Regions from separate parts of the Pseudomonas sp. DWP3-1-2 genome, predicted to be linked through region 3. Evidence: riboswitches for the same ligand, from Rfam matches in the RefSeq annotation. Region 3 holds a riboswitch; each other region holds the start of a gene.
The links. Region 3 has a riboswitch for cobalamin ahead of cobO (cob(I)yrinic acid a,c-diamide adenosyltransferase). Riboswitches for the same ligand answer to the same signal wherever they lie in the genome.
Positions count from the first base shown of each region.

Region 1: another riboswitch for cobalamin. It lies ahead of ACP7B0_RS13160 (ABC transporter substrate-binding protein); the one in region 3 lies ahead of cobO (cob(I)yrinic acid a,c-diamide adenosyltransferase).
Region 2: another riboswitch for cobalamin. It lies ahead of cobW (cobalamin biosynthesis protein CobW); the one in region 3 lies ahead of cobO (cob(I)yrinic acid a,c-diamide adenosyltransferase).

Region 1 is NZ_JAFCTZ010000004.1:282,135-284,392, forward strand. Features, by position in the region: gene ACP7B0_RS13155 (FecCD family ABC transporter permease) at 1-287, opposite strand, end outside; gene ACP7B0_RS13160 (ABC transporter substrate-binding protein) at 284-1,300, opposite strand; cobalamin riboswitch at 1,509-1,699, opposite strand; gene pcsA (phosphatidylcholine synthase) at 1,885-2,258, shown strand, end outside.
Region 2 is NZ_JAFCTZ010000001.1:498,354-500,611, forward strand. Features, by position in the region: gene ACP7B0_RS02405 (CbtA family protein) at 1-244, opposite strand, end outside; gene ACP7B0_RS02410 (CbtB domain-containing protein) at 254-439, opposite strand; cobalamin riboswitch at 542-756, opposite strand; cobalamin riboswitch at 835-1,057, shown strand; gene cobW (cobalamin biosynthesis protein CobW) at 1,171-2,235, shown strand; gene cobN (cobaltochelatase subunit CobN) at 2,239-2,258, shown strand, end outside.
Region 3 is NZ_JAFCTZ010000002.1:571,069-573,326, reverse strand. Features, by position in the region: gene ACP7B0_RS08485 (cobyrinate a,c-diamide synthase) at 1-702, opposite strand, end outside; gene cobO (cob(I)yrinic acid a,c-diamide adenosyltransferase) at 699-1,310, opposite strand; cobalamin riboswitch at 1,416-1,635, opposite strand; gene ACP7B0_RS08475 (PQQ-dependent sugar dehydrogenase) at 1,743-2,258, shown strand, end outside.

The DNA of each region.
Region 1 (2,258 bases), on a different contig from region 3:
AGCAGCGATTGCAGCACCACCCCGGAAATCGCCAGGCCCGCGCCGCATGCCGCTGCCACCAGCGCACGGGTCAGGCGGTAGTTCCAGACAATGCCTTCATCAATGGGATCCAGCACAAAACCGGCCCCCCACAACTTATTGGCCAGCACTTGAAACACCAACGACAGGCTGACCGGCGTTTCACCGATGGCAATGCCCGCCAATATCGCGGCCAGCAAAACAGGGATGACCCAGGCCGCGTGCAGACATACCCTGCGCACGACCTGGCCGCCGGTCACGGCTCTCATTGGCTCAGGTCAACCCGGTCGATGGCGTCGGCCAGTTCGTTGATGCCGTCAAACATGCGCACCGAGGCCTGCATGGCGTCGGCATCAAGGATCACGATGCGATTGTGTTTCACCGCGTCCATGTTTTGGGTCACAGGATCGGTCTTCAGGAAGTCGAGTTTTTTCTGGAAGTCATCAGCGGGGAAGCGACGGCGATCCATGCGGGCGATCACGATCACCGTGGGGTTGGCCCTGGCGATGGTTTCCCAGCCCACGGTGGGCCATTCTTCATCCGACTCGACCACGTTACGCAGCCCCAGCGTATCCATCATGAACCCCGGAACACCCTTGCGGCCGGCCACAAACGGGTCAACCTTCAGGTCTGCGCTGGAAAACCAGAACAGCGCCGAAGCGTCCGTCAACTGCTTGGCCTTGACACTGGCCTGAGCCTTGGCGAGGCCAGCACGCAAGTGTGCGGTCAATTCATCGCCACGGTCTTGCACGTCAAAAATCTGCGCCAGCTGCGTCACGGTCTTGAAGAGGCTGTCGACGGAAAAGGGCTTGAGCCGCGTGCCATCGGCACCGATCAGATTGTCTTTGCCCTCGCAATCGGAAGGCATGATGTACGTCGGGATATTCAGTTCGCTGAACTGCTCGCGGGTGCCCACAGCGCCTTGCGGGCCGACCATCCATTCAAACTGCACCGGCACAAGGTCAGGACGTTTGCTGATCACCGATTCAAAACTGGGCTCGTTGTTGGCCAGGCGCAGGATACGGTCGTTCACGTCCTTGAACTGCGGCAGCACCGTGTTGAACCACAGCGACGTGCCGACCACTCTATCGGCCAGCCCCAGGGAGTAGAGGATTTCAGTGCCAGCCTGACCGATGGTCACGGCTTTGCCCGGCGCTTTATTGAACGTCAATGGCACGCCGCAGTTATCGACAGTCAACGGATAGTGCGTCGGACCGGCGGCCAGGGTCAGCGCGGAAAATCCCGCACTGGCAAGCAATACGACAAGGCGAGGCAAGGGCATGAAACGCTATCTCCATTCGAACACGTGTCCGGACGGCGGTGTGAGGGCAGGAGAAACATCAGCCGCCGTTGCTGGCGACGAGCCATGGCCGGTCCGGCAGCAAACGGTCATGTACCCGTTCTGACGAAAGTCCTCCCCGGACACCCCGCCGGTGGGTCAATTGCCAGGCTGCACAAAACAGGATCGCACGCTCGCGCGCGGTCTTTTTTCGGGCAGTCCTGAGTCGGCAGGTCTCCTGACTGATGCGTCATCGCCATGCTCCCACCTTCCCGGGCGGACCCAGTGGCATAAAGGAGCGGCTCTGCATCTACAGTTGCGGGGGCAGTTCCGGTTAATGACCATAGGCCATCATGGATTCCCTATTAATCCCGTTTGGGAACCGACGGGCGGCATGGTAATGGATTACAACCGGACCGGGGAAGTTTTACCGCGGGCCAGTTTCTGGCCCGAGGATGGCCGTATGATGACGGATCGGTGAACCTTATCGACCGCCAGTCGGTCGATACATGCACGCTGACTGAGGGTGCCGATTAAAAATCGGCATGACGACGCCCAGCCTGCCTTATTTTTCGGAGATGCTCCCTGTGATATCGACTCAACGCACGGCCTGGCTCAAAGCCTGGGGTGCACATGCTTTCACCGCTACCGGCGTGGTCATAGCGTTCATGGCAACCATCGCGCTGTTTGAAGACCAGCCCAAGGCCTGCCTGCTCTGGCTGGGCCTGGCGCTGGTGGTGGACGGAGTCGATGGCTCCCTGGCGCGCAAATTCAACGTCCAGACAGTATTGCCGGGTTTCGACGGGTCGGTGCTTGATCTGGTCATCGACTACCTGACCTACGTATTTATTCCTGCGCTGTTCATCTACCACTACATTGATCTGCCGGACCACACCACATTGCTCTGTACGGCAGTGATTCTGGTGTCTTCGCTGTTTTGTTTCTGCAACCTGGAAATGAA
Region 2 (2,258 bases), on a different contig from region 3:
CCAGGTTGCCACCGGTGGTGGATACGACGCGCTGCCAGCCATCTTGCGGCGACCACGCCTCTTCGTTGTGAACATGGCTGGCGGGGGTGTTTTCGCCGTGTTCATGGACCTGTTCGACGGGCGCATTCTCGTAGGTTTCGGCTTTCAGAATCAGTGGCACCACCCAGATGCTTTGCAGCAGGGTCAGCAGCAACGCGGCCAGCAGGCCCGTGAAACCCGCCGTTTGAGCAATTCTCTTGAACATGATCGGTTCTCAGTGGCAAGGAAAGGCAGCGCTGTGACGCGTGTCATGGGCAGCATTGTGTACGGCGTCAATGTGGGAAAAGCCCGCAAAATAGACCAGGCAGGCGCCGAGAATGGCGGCGCTGATGGCGGCGGTCAGGCGCTGGGTCTGGGTGGTTACGGTGCTGGCGGCGTGGCGGGCGGTGCTGATCGACATGGCGCGTCCCTCTTGGATGTCGGCAAAAGGTGGGACACGCGCAAAGAAACCCGGCTGACGGACGTCAGAAGAGATTCAACAGCGCCTGCCCACCGCAGGTTGTCATGTGTTTCATGTCGGGCCGGTCTCCGGGCTTGTGAGGGGCTGATTGCTCAACCTCAAAGAGTCACCTTCCCATGCCTAAGCAGCACAGTGGATCTGGCTCTTCACTCATTTACCGTTGCGGGGGCAGCGCCGGACTTGCTCAAGCCATGAGGCCTGAACGCACCGGTTTCCCGTTTCACCCTGTGAAGGGCACCCGAACAAGGCGTACAGGAGAGCATGGGCCGACGTTGAGCGTCAATCAGATAGCGCCATGTGCCGGCTTGTGATTGACCTGCCGAGGGTCACTGCGTAGCCTTGCGCATTCGAGGTTCTGTGCGCTGCAACCGTTGCCATGCAGTCTGGTCAGGCACAGCTAAGAAGGGAACGCGGTCAATGCCGCGGCTGCCCCCGCAACTGTAAGCGGTCAGGTTCACGGCACAGCCACTGCGACGAGCGGGAAGGCGTCATGAACAGCTGATGGGCTCTCCATCCGCAGCCGCAAGCCAGGAGACCTGCCTCGATTCGGGCAAACAAGCCCGACGAATTCTCACTACAACCGGGCGGGGTGATCCGGTGGCGAATCGAACCCTGCGCCTGGTCGCCGGGTTTTCGTCCTGTTTGCCCGCCGCTTTGCCAAAGGGCACCTGATGAAAACACTGGCCAAACTTCCCGTCACCATCGTCACCGGCTTTCTGGGCTCTGGCAAAACCACGTTATTGCGTCACATGCTCGACAACGCAGAAGGGCGGCGCATTGCAGTGATCGTCAACGAGTTCGGTGAACTGGGCATCGACGGCGAAATCCTCAAGCAGTGCACCATCGGTTGCACGGAAGAAGAAGCCAGCGGTCGGGTTTACGAGCTGGCCAATGGCTGCCTGTGTTGCACCGTGCAGGAAGAATTCTTCCCGGTCATGCGTGAACTGGTGGCCCGTCGCGGCGACCTGGACCACATTCTCATCGAGACGTCGGGGCTGGCACTGCCCAAGCCGCTGGTGCAAGCCTTCCAATGGCCGGAAATCCGCAACGCCTGCACCGTGGATGCGGTCATTACGGTGGTGGACAGTCCGGCCTTTCTGGCAGGCACCTTTGCCGCCTTTCCCGATCAGGTCGACGCACAGCGCAAGCTCGACCCGAACCTGGACCATGAATCGCCACTGCATGAGCTGTTTGCTGACCAATTGGCCAGTGCTGATCTGGTCATTCTCAATAAAGCCGACTTGATCGATGCCGCAGGCATTGCCGCCGTGCGCGCCGAGGTGTGTGAAGAACTGCCGCCCGCAGTCAAGGTCATCGAAGCCAGCAGCGGTCGTTTGCCGATCAGCGTCTTGCTGGGGCTGGGGGCTGAGTCGGAGCAGCATATCGACGGCCGCAAGACACACCATGACCATCACGAAGGCGATGACCATGACGATCATGATCACGATGCCTTCGACTCCATCTCCATCAAACTGCCTCAGGCCGATGAAAGCGCCTTGCTCGACGCCCTGACGCAACTGGTGGTGGAACACGGGGTTCTGCGCATCAAAGGTTTTGCCGCGATTCCGGGCAAACCGATGCGCCTGCTGATTCAGGGGGTAGGCACCCGTTTCGACAAGCATTTTGACCGCGCATGGGGCGCTGACGAAGAGCGCGCGACTCATTTGGTGGTGATCGGCCAGAAACTGGACGCTGCGGTACTTGAGGCACAGCTTCGTGCCGCGGTTGCTGGTTGACCCATGCACCTCCTGAGAACCCA
Region 3 (2,258 bases):
GGGCTCGGCGGGCACTCTATCCGGCGCGGCAAAGGTCACCGCAGGCGGCAGTGCAACTTCGCACGTGCTGGCCAGCGCCTCGGCGGCGGCATCCAGACGCACGTCCAGATCGTTGAGTTCGCTGGCCTGCACAAGCCCCAGGTGACGACTCGGCAACTCGATACCGGTTTCCCGGGACAGCGCGCCGTACCAGCGCAGCCCTTCCGTCAGGCTGCCTTCGAGCAGTTGCGCATGGCGCACGGTGCCGACCCGGTTGGCCAACACGCCGGCGAAGGGCAAATCCGGCTGATAACGCGCCAGCCCCAACGCCAGCGCGCCGAAGGTCTGTGCCATGGCCGTGCCGTCGATGACGCCCAGCACCGGCACGCCAAAATGACGAGCCAGGTCGGCGCTGGAGGGGGTGCCGTCAAACAGGCCCATCACGCCTTCGATCAGGATCAGATCGGCTTCGCCCGCCGCCTGCCACAACAGGCGACGGCTTTCCTCGGCACCGACCATCCACAAATCCAGCTGATACACCGGCGCACCGCTGGCGCGCTCCAGGATCATCGGGTCGAGAAAATCAGGCCCGCACTTGAACACACGAACCTTGCGGCCTTGATTACGGTGCAACCTGGCCAGCGCAGCGGTGACCGTTGTTTTGCCCTGGCCGGAAGCCGGAGCGGCAATCAAGACGGCCGGACAGTGACGCGGCTCGCTCACAGCTCAATGCCTTTCTGCGCACGAATGCCAGCCTGGAACGCGTGTTTAACGACGCTGATTTCGGAAACCGTGTCCGCCATGTCGATCATTTCCGGCTTCGCACCGCGCCCGGTGACGATCACATGCTGCATGGGCGGGCGGGCTTGCAGGTCGCCGAGCACTCTCTCAATGTCCAGATAGCCATGCTTGAGGGCGATGTTCAATTCGTCCAGGACCACCATGCCGATGGCCGGGTCACGGAGCATTTCCAGGGAAACTTCCCAGGCGGCCTCGGCCGCGGCGATGTCGCGCTGACGATCCTGGGTTTCCCAGGTGTAGCCCTCGCCCATCACGTGATAGCGAACCTGCTCGGGAAAGCGTCGGAAAAAGAACTCCTCCCCGGTGCTGTTGCTGCCCTTGATGAACTGCACGACGCCGCACTGCATGCCGTGCCCCATGGCCCGGGCCAGCATGCCGAACGCGGAGCTGCTCTTGCCTTTGCCGTTACCGGTCAGGACCAGCAGCAGCCCGCATTCGTTGGGTGCGCTGGCGATGCGCTCGTCCATCACGGCTTTTTTGCGCAGCATGCGCGCCAGATGGCGTTCGTCGCGTTCGGGGGATTCGTTCATCTCAGCTCTCCGCTTGAGGGCACGCGAAAGCAGACGGCAGGCAACAGCCAGTGGCTGACAGCACGACTTTCGTCATGCCCAGAGCCAGAGCATCGCCCGCCGTGATGCTGTTGAATGGATCAGGCCGGTCTCCGGGCTCATGAGCGGGAAATTCCCGACTGTGCGCCTTCCCATGTCTGTCGAACACAGTGGCATCAGGCACAGCTTCACTCATCTACCGTTGCGGGGGCAGCACCGGGATGGGTCGCCTTGAGCGTCCGTACCGGTTTCCCTGTTTCACTCAATCAATCCGGGGATTTTGAGCACCTGAAACAAAGGGCGCAGGGTAGTGGCTTGAGGCGGGAGCGTCAATCAACTCAGCAACCGGTTGAACCCTCAAAGCTCAGGCCTCTCTATCACTTACTGGACCATTGCCCGTTATGGAGATCGAATATGTTCAAGCTCAAACCTCAGTTAGCGCTATTGCTACTGGTTGCGGGAGGCCTGGCGGCCTGTGGTGAGTCATCGACCCTGCAGGTCAGCGACGGCACCGGACCGTCGCCCAGGCTGCCGGAGCCGAACAAGACGCTGATCCCGACGGTCAACATAGCGCCCGCCGTGGGCTGGGAAAAGGACGCGAAACCGGTCGCCGCCAAAGGCACTCAGGTTGCCGCGTTCGCTGAGCATCTGGACCACCCGCGTTGGCTTTACGTGCTGCCCAATGGCGATGTGCTGGTGGCTGAAACCAACTCACCGCCCAAGCCTGACGACAACAAAGGCATTCGTGGTTGGGTCATGGGCAAGGTCATGGGTCGCGCCGGTGCCGGAGTTCCCAGCCCCAACCGCATTACTTTGTTGCGCGACAAGGATCACGACGGCGTTGCTGAAACCCGCACGGTGTTCCTGGCAAACCTTAACTCACCGTTCGGCATGACGCTGGTGGGCGACAAACTGTATGTGGCTGATACC